3 regions of the Rahnella sp. GSA61A genome follow, and region 1 is predicted to be linked to each of the others. Evidence: predicted binding sites of a transcription regulator. Region 1 holds the regulator's gene; each other region holds the start of a gene.
What was found. Region 1 encodes PurR, which represses purine synthesis genes. Its sites were predicted from a motif close to CANGCAAACGTTTGCNTG; they were not measured.
Positions count from the first base shown of each region.

Region 2: a site for PurR is predicted at 2,468-2,485, ahead of galS (HTH-type transcriptional regulator GalS). Genes of this name have one in related genera too.
Region 3: a site for PurR is predicted at 2,184-2,201, ahead of purE (5-(carboxyamino)imidazole ribonucleotide mutase). Genes of this name have one in related genera too.

Region 1 covers NZ_JAHXYO010000016.1:65,494-69,741, forward strand. Annotated here, with positions in the region: gene punC (purine nucleoside transporter PunC) at 1-674, opposite strand, end outside; gene punR (DNA-binding transcriptional activator PunR) at 811-1,716, shown strand; gene purR (HTH-type transcriptional repressor PurR) at 1,753-2,778, opposite strand; gene LC431_RS18930 (YnhF family membrane protein) at 3,113-3,202, shown strand; gene LC431_RS18935 (C40 family peptidase) at 3,368-4,248, opposite strand, start outside.
Region 2 covers NZ_JAHXYO010000026.1:16,111-20,358, reverse strand. Annotated here, with positions in the region: gene mglB (galactose/glucose ABC transporter substrate-binding protein MglB) at 24-1,022, opposite strand; gene galS (HTH-type transcriptional regulator GalS) at 1,273-2,304, opposite strand; gene yeiB (DUF418 domain-containing protein YeiB) at 2,575-3,729, opposite strand; gene folE (GTP cyclohydrolase I FolE) at 3,905-4,248, opposite strand, start outside.
Region 3 covers NZ_JAHXYO010000002.1:81,203-85,450, forward strand. Annotated here, with positions in the region: gene ybbP (putative ABC transporter permease subunit YbbP) at 1-399, shown strand, start outside; gene purK (5-(carboxyamino)imidazole ribonucleotide synthase) at 545-1,609, opposite strand; gene purE (5-(carboxyamino)imidazole ribonucleotide mutase) at 1,606-2,115, opposite strand; gene LC431_RS02450 (tRNA-(ms[2]io[6]A)-hydroxylase) at 2,296-2,928, shown strand; gene lpxH (UDP-2,3-diacylglucosamine diphosphatase) at 3,040-3,762, opposite strand; gene ppiB (peptidylprolyl isomerase B) at 3,774-4,248, opposite strand, start outside.

The sequences.
Region 1 (4,248 bases):
CCCGTTAACCACGCAAAGAATCCGGCTGAACAGGCGGCATAAATCATGACATTCCCGCTGTAAACAGGCGATTTCAGTAACGTCGCAAACCCTGTTTTATCAGCCTTCGCTTGTTTTGCAGGTTTATTCTCACGCAGAGTCAGCGTCGTCAGCACCAGGACGACGGCGACTGCGGTCAGCAGAGCAAAAATGGCTTCCCAGTCAAAATGATTGAGTACCCACGCACCAAGTAATGGTGCCAGTGCCGGAGAAAGAGCCACTAACGGCATAATGCTGGCGAAGGTTTTTTTCGCCACATCGGCAGAGAAACGGTCAACAACGATTGCCTGCCAGGTGACTGCGGCGGCACAAACGCCCATCGCCTGTAAGAAGCGCAGGGCCAGAAGGGCGCGTACATTCTCAACCCAGATAACGCCCAGACAACCGACCGCAAACAGTGTCAGACCAAGAAGCAATACCGGTTTACGGCCGATCCTGTCTGACAACGGCCCCCATAACAACTGACCGAGAGCAAATCCGCCGAGAAAAATGCTCAGACTTGCGCTGATCATCCCGGGGCTGGTCATCAGACTGGTTTGCATGGCGCTGAACGCAGGCAGATACATATCAGTGGCTAAAAAGCCCAGCATGCTCAGTCCCGCGAGATAGAGCATAAATCCAAAGGAGGGTTTCATTATCGTCTCATTAATTTATTTATTGCAGATGATGTGATGCAGATTACATACCGGAGGCGGAGTTTAACGCTTTGATAACAGGCTTGTGAAACGCTAATATTTGCACTCTGCTATCAAAAATATTGAAGGCTGAATTATGTGGTCAGAATACGCCCTTGAAGTGGTAGATGCCGTGGCAAGAACAGGTAGTTTTAGTGCGGCAGCGCAAGATTTGCACCGCGTACCTTCTGCTATCAGCTATACCGTCCGTCAGCTTGAGCAGTGGCTGGCCGTGCCGTTGTTTGAACGTCGCCATCGTGACGTGGTACTGACGCCTGCGGGAAAGGTTTTTGTCGATGAAGCGCGGATTCTGACAAAAAAAATGATAGCCACGCGCCGGCAGTGTCAGCAGGTGGCGAACGGCTGGCGCGGCGAATTACGTGTGGCGGTTGACCGGATTGTAAAACCCGCACGGACACGGCGTCTGGTGCTCGATTTCTACCGCCATTTTGCGGACACCGAACTCATTATTCACTCAGAAGTGTTTAATGGTGTCTGGGATGCGCTGGTTGACGGGCGGGCAGACGTGGCGATCGGTGCTACACGCGCGATACCGGTTGGCGGGGGCTTCAGTTTTCGTGACATGGGATTTATGGACTGGCATTGCGTCGTCAGCCCGCAACATCCGCTTGCGCAGTTATCCGGCGCGCTGAATGATGATGAGCTGCGGCCTTATCCTGCACTCTGTCTGGAAGACACCTCCCGGACATTGCCTAAGCGGGATACATGGACGCTGGATAACCAGCGGCGGCTGGTCGTGCCAGACTGGACCTGCGCGCTGGAATGCCTGACCGAAGGCTTATGCGTGGGTATGATGCCGGTTCATCGCGTCACGCCGTGGATAGAACAGAAAAAGTTGCAGGTGCTGACGCTGGAAAATACGTTTCCCGACAGCCCGTGTTGCCTGACGTGGGATCAAAGCAATCCGTCACCCTCGCTGGCCTGGTTGCTGGAATATATGGGCGATACAGAAACCATGAATCAGGAATGGCTGCGTGATTAGAAAAAAACGCCTGCATCTGCAGGCGTTCGATATCTGTTAACGGCGGTAATCGCGGTACGGACCATCGGCTACGGAACGGCGTTCGACCAGTTTCGGATGCACCTCAATGGTCTGAGACTCTTCACGCTTACTGACAATTCTGTCCAGCAACATGGTAAAGGCCATTTCACCCAGACGTTCTTTCGGCTGATGCACGGTTGTCAGCGCGGGGGAGAAGTAACGGGCGTTACGCACATTGTCGTAACCGATTACGGAAATATCCTGAGGGACGCGCAGGCCCAGTTCGTCTGCGGCACAGATTGCGCCCATTGCCATCACATCGCCGCCACAAAATACGGCAGTCGGGCGGTGCTTCTGCATCAGAATTTTATGCATCGCCTGATAGCCCGATTCCGGCTCGAAATCGCCCTGAACCACCCATTCGTCACGCAGCGGAATATTGGCTTCAGTCAGTGCTTTCACAAAACCCTGGAAGCGGCCACCGCCGGTATTACGTGCCAGTTGGCCCGGGATCACCCCAATATCACGATGACCGCGTTCAATCAGATAACGCCCGGCCATGTAACCCCCTTCGAAAGCATTATCAATAATGCTGTCGGTGAAGTTCTTACGCGCTTCGCCCCAGTCCATGACCACCATTGGGATCGAACGGTGCTCCTCGAGCATATTGAGCAACTCATCAGGATATTCCGCGCACATCACCAGCAAGCCATCGACGCGTTTTTGCGCCAGCATTTGCAGGTAGGCTTGTTGTTTTTCCAGATTATTATGCGAGTTACACAAAATCAGCGTATAGCCTTTGGAGAAGCAGCTGTTTTCTACGGCTTCAATCACTTCGGCAAAATAGGGCGCTTCGCTGGAGGTGGCAAGCAGACCGATCGTTTTGGTGTTATTGACCTTCAGACTGCGGGCTACAGCACTCGGCGAGTAATGTAACTCTTTGATTGCAAGGAGAACCGCTTCTTTGGTTTCTTCGGCGACGAAACGTGTTTTATTGATGACGTGCGACACGGTTGTAGTGGAAACGCCAGCGCGCTTTGCGACATCTTTAATCGTTGCCATGTAAACAATGACTCCTGAACTCACGTGTTTCAGCACGTTAGCATTATGTTAATCGTTTGCTTGCGTGGATCTCACTGCTGGCTTCTAAAAGGGCAGTGAAATCGTTGGGTGGATTCTTCAGAATGAGGCGTGAAATGCTCTCGGGTGAAATCAACCGGCACACAGGCGTGTTAACCGACAATTTTCTCTTATAATGCAGGAAAGTGGAAGTAAAATTCTCAGGGATACATTGTCATTCAGCACAAGATTTTAAATGTTAATTATGCGAAAATGCGTTGGCACACAATTAGTGTGGCTTAAAAAATGCCACAATTTGATCCGAAAGGGGGGTTTGATGGACAGCAACCTGAAATTATCGTTGATCACCACGGTATGCGCTTTGCTTATGATTATCGCTTTCAGTTTCACTGCGGTGATGAACTGATTCAGTAAGTGATCCGCCATAAAAAAGGGCGATTCCTGTTACAGGAATCGCCCTTTTCAATTTTACGCAGTGGCCGTTACCGCCGATACTCTTCCCTGCAGAAACTCTTCGTTAAATGCTATTCAATGGCTGATTAGCGAAACTTCAGACTTAACGAATTGTTTATTATCGGATCGTTTTCGGCGTCATTACCCGGCGTGCACCCACATAATGATCTTGCCAGTAATCGTCGCCGAGAGAGGTGATTTTAATGTCTTCGCCCGTTCTTGGAGACTGAATAAACTTGCCGTTCCCCACGTAAACACCAACATGGTCTGCTGCGCCGCGGTTATTGATTCTGAAGAACACCAGATCACCGCTTTCAAGTTCGCCGCGTTTGACCGGAGCCGCATCGCGCAGGTGATACATTTCATTCGCTGTGCGTGGCATTTTAATACGGATCAAATCTTTGTAGGCGTAATAGACTAAGCCGCTGCAATCAAAACCGGTATTCGGCGAGGTTCCGCCCCAGCGATATGGTTTTCCTACCTGATGCATCAGTTTGGTCATCGCCGTTTGCTGGGCATGCTGATAGCGTTTTTTATGCGTTGCACTTAGCGTAATCGGTTTGCTGTCTTCTTCGGGCTTTTTACCTTTACGGTGCCGGCCATACGCTTCTTTTTTACTGACCCTTTCCGTGCTGTTTTTCGCGAGTGAACGGGTTTTGGCGTGTTTCTCTGTTTTGCTTTCGGCCCGCGTGGTCTTCAGTGTCTTTTCTTTTTTACTTTCGGCCCGGGTCGTTTTGACACTTTTCTCCGTCGTGGTCTTTCGTTTAGCCAGTTCGGTACTTTTAACTTTCTTCTTCGAATTCTTGTCCTGAATTTTTTGTTCTGTCACTGGCGCGATTTTAGTTTTTTTACTGGTTTTCGCGGCCACCGTTTTTCGCTTTCGCCGTTCTTCAGGTGCAGCCTGATTAACATGGCTTTTACGCTGATCGGCAGAAACACGTGTCTGCGGCGATGCATGTGCCATATTCAGAAATAGCTGGGTAAAGAGCAGCACAAAAA
Region 2 (4,248 bases), on a different contig from region 1:
TCGTTACTGCTGCCGTTGCATTCTTATTTCACGAAGGAAGACAGATTGTCTTTATCCACGGCGACATAAGGAATACGCACGACTTTGTTTTCGATTTTCCAGTTAGTCCCTTCGGCCGCTGGTTTACCGTCAGCCAGATTTCTCGCCAGATCAAACGTGGCTTTCGCCTGGTTGTTTGCATCGTTCAACACGGTACCGGCCATTGCGCCAGATTTCACCAGTGCCAGCGCTTCTGACAGGGCATCCACACCAAATACCGGAATGCTGGTTTTGTTATGGGATTTCAGCGCTTCTACAGCACCCATTGCCATCGCATCGTTGTTGGCGATAACCACTTCGATTTTGTTAGCGTTAGGACCGGATAACCACGCATCCATCTTGTCTTTCGCCTGTGCGGTATCCCACATGGCGGTATCAAGCTGCAGTTGTTGAGTTTTCAGGCCTTCTTTGCCATTCAGGGTGCTGATGACGTACTTAGTACGCGCTTCAGCGTCCGGATGGCCCGGCTCGCCTTTGATCAGCACGTATTGGATCACGCCGTCTTTGTTCAGATCCCAGGCCGGGTTAGCTTTCCAGTGTTTAGCAATCAGCTCACCCTGGATCACGCCGGATTCTTTAGAATCAGTCCCGACATAATAGGCTTTGTCGTAGCTGTCTAAATCTTTACGGGAAGGTTCTTTGTTATAGAAAACGACAGGAATGCCAGCACCGCGGGCTTTTTCAATGATGACCGGGGCAGCAGCCGGGTCAACCAGGTTAATGGCCAACGCTTTAACACCCTTCGCCAGCATAACGTCAACCTGGTCGTTCTGGGTAGACTGGCTGTTTTGCGAGTCATTCATCAGCAGTTGCACATCTGGAGTGGCTTTCGCATCTTTCTCAATGGCTTTACGAACTTCGGACATGAAGTTGTCGTCATATTTGTAGATGGTGACACCGATTTTAGTATCAGCAGCATGTGCGGCAAAACCAAACATCATGCTTGCAGCCAGAGTCGCCAGGGTGAAGACCTTCTTATTCATTTGTATCTCCGGTTATGTAGGGTGTTACAGAATTTGGCACCGGAAATCCCTGCGGGAGCAGTACAGCTCCACGTCACGATTGTGGGTGCCTGCCATCCTTGACTTATAACGTCCTGACTCGCTGTGAAACAAGTCCGGCAAACCGGACCCAAATTGAATCATATTGAAAACGAATGAATCATAATGCGCCCGATGTTAATAAACTGTGAAAGTTCTCACAGATTGAAAACGGTTACATCGCGTTATTTGATCAATAAGTGACGGGTGCCACATTTTGCCAGGGAGCTACCGAGTGGCGTCTGACCAGCGTAGGCATGAAGCAATGCGAAACGCCCGTAGCTAACTGTTCTGCCGCACCTTTTAAAGCCAGTTCAGTGGCAAGCGTCGCCATGGAAACGATCGGATAACGCACGGTGGTCATTTTCGGGCTGGTATAGCGGGCAATCGGAATGTCATCAAAACCGATCAGCGAAAAGTCATCGGGAATGTTAATTCCGTTTTCTTTCAACACGGCCATCGCCCCCGCAGCCATCGAATCGTTGTAGGCGAACACCGCGCTGAGGTGCAGATTACGCCCGAGCAGTTCCACCATCGCCGCTTCCCCGCCCTGCAGATCCGGCGAACTTTGCGCCCGCCATGCAGCAGGTGGCGCATCTCCGCTCTGATGTGCCTGCGTCATTGCCTGCGAATAGCCCTGGTAGCGCTGCAAATCGTCTTCGATACCATGACTTGAACCGATATAACCAATGCGCTGGTGCCCCTGAGACAGCAACAGGCGGGTTGCCATTTCCGCGCCACTGACGTTGTTAAGCCAGACACAGCGGTGCTCGTAGCCCGGAATGACACGGTTAATCAGCACCATGCCCGACACCTGATCCATAAATCGCGAAAGCTCGTCATCCCCCAGCGCCTTGGAATGCACAATGAGTGCGTTACAGCGCTGACGAATCAGAACTTCAATGGCGTACCTTTCTTTTTCAGCAATATGATAGCTGTTGCCTATCAGGACGTATTTCTGATGCTGCTGCGCGACGGTATCAACGGCTTTCACCAGCGCGCCAAAGAACGGGTCTGAAACATCCATCACCACCACGCCGATGGTATCGCTGCTTTGCGTCGCCAGTGCCTGCGCATTGGCATTGGGCCGGTATCCCAGCGTGGCGACGGCCTGTAACACCTGCTCGCGCGCTTCTTTGCTGGCAATAGACGGATTGTTCAGAACACGTGACACGGTGGCGACAGAAACCCCCGCCAGCCGGGCGACATCACGAATTGTGACCATGCGTCGCTCCGTGATCAGTCAGGGAATGGTACGGAGGAATACGGAAATTTTTGACCCAGGAGGTAAAGAAACCAGACAAAGAGAAGCGAGGTGAAGTGCGCATGGCGTTTCCTTTTTTAGTGTAGTGGTCATCGGAGAGGCACGACCGCTATCCTAAACATTTTGCGAAAACGCCTGCGTGAATCTCGTCACAGGAAAGAAAACGTTTACATACAAATATGCAACCTTCATCCCAAATCCATCATTTAGGATGATATATCAACGTCAGGTTCAGGCAGCTTTTAGTTCTTCACCCGCTGCTTTCGCCGTCAGTTGACGCCAGAGCCACTCCACCGGCCCCTGGCGGAAATGACGCAACCACAGCAATGTCACCAGCACATTGCACACCCAGACCAGCGGCACCAGTGCGACCAGTTGCAGGCGGTCGAAGTGCTGATAGAAGCCGAAAACATTGAAGAAGGTGATGCAGATGAGCGTCTGTAACAGGTAATTGGTCAGTGCCATGCGGCCAGTCTGCGAAATCCAGTGCGTTATGCGCCAGCGGGAAATCAGCGGCCAGAAGCCGTAGCACAGCGCCAGATAGCTCACCGCCTGCATCAGCGAGCCAATTTCACGCGGCACCTGCAACAGAAAACCGCTCCAGCGGTAGTCCCAGCCGGTACGGTATTGCAGATAAATCGCCGGGATCTGAATCAGCAATGAAAGCGGTAACAGTACGGCTGCGACCTTGCGGTAATGCGAGACGCGAAACGCACCTTTGAGCCATCCGCTGCGCATCAGGCCGGAGCCAATCAGCATGGCGCCCGCCAGTTCCCAGCCGTATTGCGCGCCAATCGCCAGCAAACTGGATGACAGTAAATCGAGCCGGTTGCGGATAGCTTCCCAACCCCCTTTCAGCCGCCAGTATTGTTCATACTGAATTTCCGCCGGTCCCGGAAGCCAGAAACTACCGGGCTTTGGCGAGGTAATAAATCCCAGCATCGCCAGCACGGCCACACCGATCAGATACAAAATGATGCCCGTTGAAATCAGCGACTGACTGCTGCGCCCTTCCCGCACCATCCTCCAGCACACCAGACCAATCAGCCCGTATGACAGCAAAATATCACCGTCCCACATCAGGGTGGCATGAAGAAAACCGCACAGTAATAAAATCGACAGCCGGGCCTGGATCCAGTGTTTGCCGCGCGGCAGCAATAAAAACAGACCGCCGCCAAACAGCATGGCGAACATCATCAGGAATTTGCCTTGCGCCAGCGCGTCGAGCACCGCCCAGGTCCAGGTATCAGAAGCTGAAGGCGTTCCGGCAAATGCCGGATTCAGGTAAGCGGCTTTCGGTAAACCGAAGGCGCTGATATTGAGCAGAAGAATGCCAAAAATGGCGAGACCACGGGCAAAGTCGAGCGTGGCAATACGTGAGCGCACCCTGACATTCCTTTTGAAGATTATTGAGATATTTAAGAATAAGGGAAGAAAATCAGGGTGGCTACCATCCAAGTAAATGAAGTTGCAGCATGGCAGCCAGCGAGAAGAACCCGATGAGCTGACTGATGTCAGTGATTCGGGTCTCCGAACGCAGCGAACACCGCTGCGGCTTTAGTTACGATGGATGGCGGACGGTTCTTAAAAATTCTTGACGCGTATTCTGGCTGGATTTGAAAAGACCACCGAGCGAAGTCGTCGTTGTTGCGCTGGTCGCGTCACGCACACCGCGCGCTTTCACGCAGTAATGCACCGCATCAATGGAAACCGCGACATTGGTGGTGCCGAGCAGGGTTTGCAGGGCAACCAGTATCTGCTGGGTCAGACGCTCCTGAACCTGCGGGCGCTGTGAGAAGAACTGCACGATGCGGTTGATTTTCGACAGGCCGATTACGGTGTCTTTCGGGATATACGCCACGGTCGCTTTGCCGTCGATGGTCACGAAATGGTGTTCGCAGGTGC
Region 3 (4,248 bases), on a different contig from region 1:
GTATTACAGCAGGTGAGTCGGGCGCTGGAAGTGATGGTGATCCTGGTGATGCTGTGCGGCGGATTGCTGCTGCTGGCGCAAATTCAGGTCGGCATGCGTCAGCGCCGTCAGGAGCTGATTGTTTACCGCACGCTGGGTGCCAGCAAAAAAATGCTGCACCGGACATTGTGGTGTGAATTTGCCGTGCTCGGGCTGGTGGCGGGGATCGCCGCCGCCATCGGCGCGGAAGCTGCATTGTGGCTACTGCAACGCCAGGTTTTCGATTTCCCATGGGAACCGAATTATCTGATGTGGATTGCGGTACCGGTGGTCAGCGCGGTGCTGCTGTCGGTTTGCGGCGGTTGGCTGGGTGTGCGGTTGCTGCGGGGGCGGGCGTTGTTCCGGCAATACGACTCGTAGTTTCTAAACTCCTCCCCCTGCGAAGGGGGAGGCAGGGAGGGGGTTTTAATGGCTAACTGTTTGTCAAAGCACACTTTAACTATGAGATTTTGACCTTAATACCCCACCCCAACCCTCCCCTTCGCAGGGGAGGGAGCCGATCAAATCAAAGCTTTTCAACTGCCCATTCAATCCCGCTGGCGTATTCTTCCGGCAGCATCGGGACCAGTGCGTTGAGATTGTCTTTCAGCAGGCTGGCGCTGGCGTCGTTGAGATTCAGGTGTCCGACTTTACGACCCGGACGCACGTCTTTCTCGTACCAGTGCAGATTGACCAGCGGCAGGCTCAGCCATTTTTCTGACACATCCGTGCCAATCAGATTCACCATCACTGACGGTGTGCTCACCACCGGTTTCGGCAGCGGCAGACCAAGGATGGCGCGCAGATGCATTTCAAACTGACTGTAAGAGGCGCCGTTCTGTGTCCAGTGCCCGCTGTTATGCACACGCGGTGCCAGCTCATTGATCAGCAAACCTTCGCTGACCACGAAACACTCCATTGCCATCACACCGACATAATTCAGTTCGTTCATGATCGCTGACAGCATGTTTTCTGCCTGCTGTTGCAGGGCGGCATCCGGCTGCGGCAGCACAACACTGGTGCGCAGAATGCCGTCCTGATGCAGGTTATGGGTCAGCGGATAAAACACGGTTTTACCATCGTGACCTCGCGCGCCCACCAGCGAAACTTCACCGGAGAAGTTGATACCCTGCTCAACGATGCATTCGCCATAGCAATCCTGCGGCAGGGTATTTTCTTCACCAGAACGCAGACGCCACTGACCCCGGCCGTCGTACCCGCCGACGCGACGTTTCACAATCGCCAGTTGGCCAAGCCGGGAGAATACCTGCGGCCATTCGGCGGCATCGGCCAGCAATTGCCACGGCGCAGTCGCCAGACCGAGCTGGTCGAGCAACTGTTTTTGCGTCAGGCGATCGGCCAGACGCGGGAAAATGTCGCGGTTAACGAACGCATTGTGCGTCGCCAGTTCGCGGGTCAGTGCCGTTTCCGGCCAGCGTTCGATTTCAGCGGTGATCACGCTTTGCTGATACGGCACGGCTTCCGGTTCAGCATCAAGGCCGACAGGATAGACGGCGATGCCCAGCGGTTCACCGGCCTGACGCAGCATTCGGCCTAACTGGCCGTTTCCGAGTACGCAAACCGGTTTCATGCTTCCTCCCGCGGGTCGGGGTTATTCAGCACTTCGTCAGTTTGTGCGGTGCGCCACGCGGCCAGGTTTTTGGCAATCTCAGCATCGTGCAGTGCAAGAATCTGTGCCGCCAGCAATGCGGCGTTTGCGGCACCGGCTTTACCGATCGCCAGCGTACCGACCGGAATACCACGCGGCATTTGCACAATGGAATAGAGACTGTCGATGCCACTGAGTGCAGCACTTTGCACCGGCACGCCCAGCACCGGCACCAGCGTTTTCGCCGCCAGCATGCCCGGTAAATGCGCTGCGCCACCGGCACCCGCGATGATCACATCAAAACCGTTAGCGGAAGCCTGCTCAGCGAAAGTAAACAATTTGTCCGGCGTACGGTGAGCGGAGACGATATCGACATGGAAAGGAATATTCAGCGTTGTGAGGACGTCGGCGGCGAACTGCATGGTCGCCCAGTCACTTTTAGACCCCATAACGATGGCGATTTTTGCCGGGGTAACGTTGGATGACATGTCTGTAAAGCTCCTGTGATTCGGAAATAGAAACTGCGAGGGCGCAAATGATAGCACGCTCCGTGAGGGAGGAAAACGGTTGCGTCGCCGGAAAACGGCGCATTTTTGATGAGAAGTTGGCGGCAGATTTGTATAATCCAAACCAATATATTAATGACAAACTTCATTGGAAACTGATTTATGACGCAGGCTTTACTGGCACCGATTTATGATTTTCTTCACTGTGAAACACCCGCTCTGTGGGTGGATGTGGCGCTGGAAAATCAGACGGTGATGCTGATCGACCACGCTAACTGTGAAAAGAAGGCGGCGGCCACGGCGATGAGCCTGATGACCAAATATCTGGATCGCACCGAGCTGCTGTTTTGTGCGGCGCGTCTGGCGCGTGAAGAGCTTCATCACTTCGAACAAGTGGTGGAAATCATGCAAAAGCGCAATATTACTTATACCCAGCTTTCCCCCTCGCGCTACGCCAGCGGTATGATCAAACATACCCGTCATCACGATGATCTGAATATTCTGGTCGACCGGCTGATTATCGGGGCGTACATAGAAGCGCGATCCTGTGAGCGTTTTGCCAAAATTGCGCCGCATCTCGACGAAACCTTGTCGCGTTTTTACACCTCATTGCTGCGTTCAGAATCACGGCATTTTGCCGATTATCTGGCGCTGGCGGAGCAATATGCCGGAACGGATATCAGTGAGCGGGTAGAGGAGTTTGGCAGAATTGAAGCGGAACTGATCCTCACGCCGGACGAACAATTCCGCTTCCATTCAGGCGTACCCGTTACCCTTCATACTTCGGGCTGCTGATGCGTTGACTGCGCTCATTCACCCCGGTCACTTAGTCAGCTAAGCTCCCAGGGATTCATGAGCTTGTCGCCTTCCAGCAACTCAAATTATTTTGGGTAACTTTGAGGTGACTCAAAACGGGAAGCTGATCAGCTCGACGTTATCGGCGGTGACTTTCACCATCGAGCCTTCTTCGTGCCATGCGCCGAGTACCACGCGGTGGCCGGTTTTATTTTCCAGCGGCACATCGTGAATTGCCGGACGATGGGTGTGACCGTGAATCATCCACTCCACGCCTGCCATCTGCATTTCGCTGACCACCGCCTGCGGGTTCACATCCATAATTTCCAGTGATTTGCCCTGGTTTGACGCCTTGCTGTTGGCGCGCATTCTGGCGGCAATCGCCAGTCGCCATTTCAGCGGCAGCATCAGGAAAAGTTTCTGGATCAGCGGGTTGTGGACTTTTTTGCGGAAGTTCTGATACGCGACATCGTCGGTGCACAGTGTATCGCCGTGCAGGATCAGGACGCGGCGTCCGTACAGTTCCAGCACTTTTTTCTCCGGCAGCAACGTCATCAGGCTCTCGCGGGCGAAACGTCTGCCGAGCAGAAAATCGCGGTTGCCGTGAATGAAGAAGCAGGGCACACCTTGCTGGTGTAACTGATTCAGTGCCGCCGAGATTTCAGCGTGAAGCGGCTGCGGATCGTCGTCGCCAATCCAGGCTTCGAACAGGTCACCGAGAATGTACAGGGCGTCGGCCTGCGGCGCATCTTCACGTAGAAAACGCAGAAAACCGGCAGTGATTGCCGGTTCCTGTGCGCAAAGATGGATATCTGCGATAAAAAACGTGGTCATCCCGACGTTGATTATTCGCTGACTGTGACGCTTTTGATCACAACATCTTCTTTTGGAACGTCCTGGTGCATACCGCTGCGGCCGGTTTTGACGGCTTTGATCGCGTCAACCACGTCCTGACCTTCAACCACTTCTGCGAATACGCAGTAGCCCCAACCCTGTGCGTTTTTGCCACTGTGGTTCAGGAAGTCGTTGTCAGTTACGTTGATGAAGAACTGTGCCGTGGCGGAATGCGGATCGTTGGTACGCGCCATCGCCAGCGTGCCTTTGGTGTTTTTCAGGCCGTTGTCTGCTTCGTTATTGATAGGCGCATCGGTGTTTTTCTGGTTCATGCCTGGCTCAAAACCGCCGCCCTGGATCATGAAACCGTTAATCACACGGTGGAAAATTGTGTTGTCGTAGAAGCCTTTACGGCAATAGTTCAGGAAGTTTTCAACCGTGGCTGGCGCTTTGTCAGCGAAAGTTTTAATGACGATGTCGCCGTGG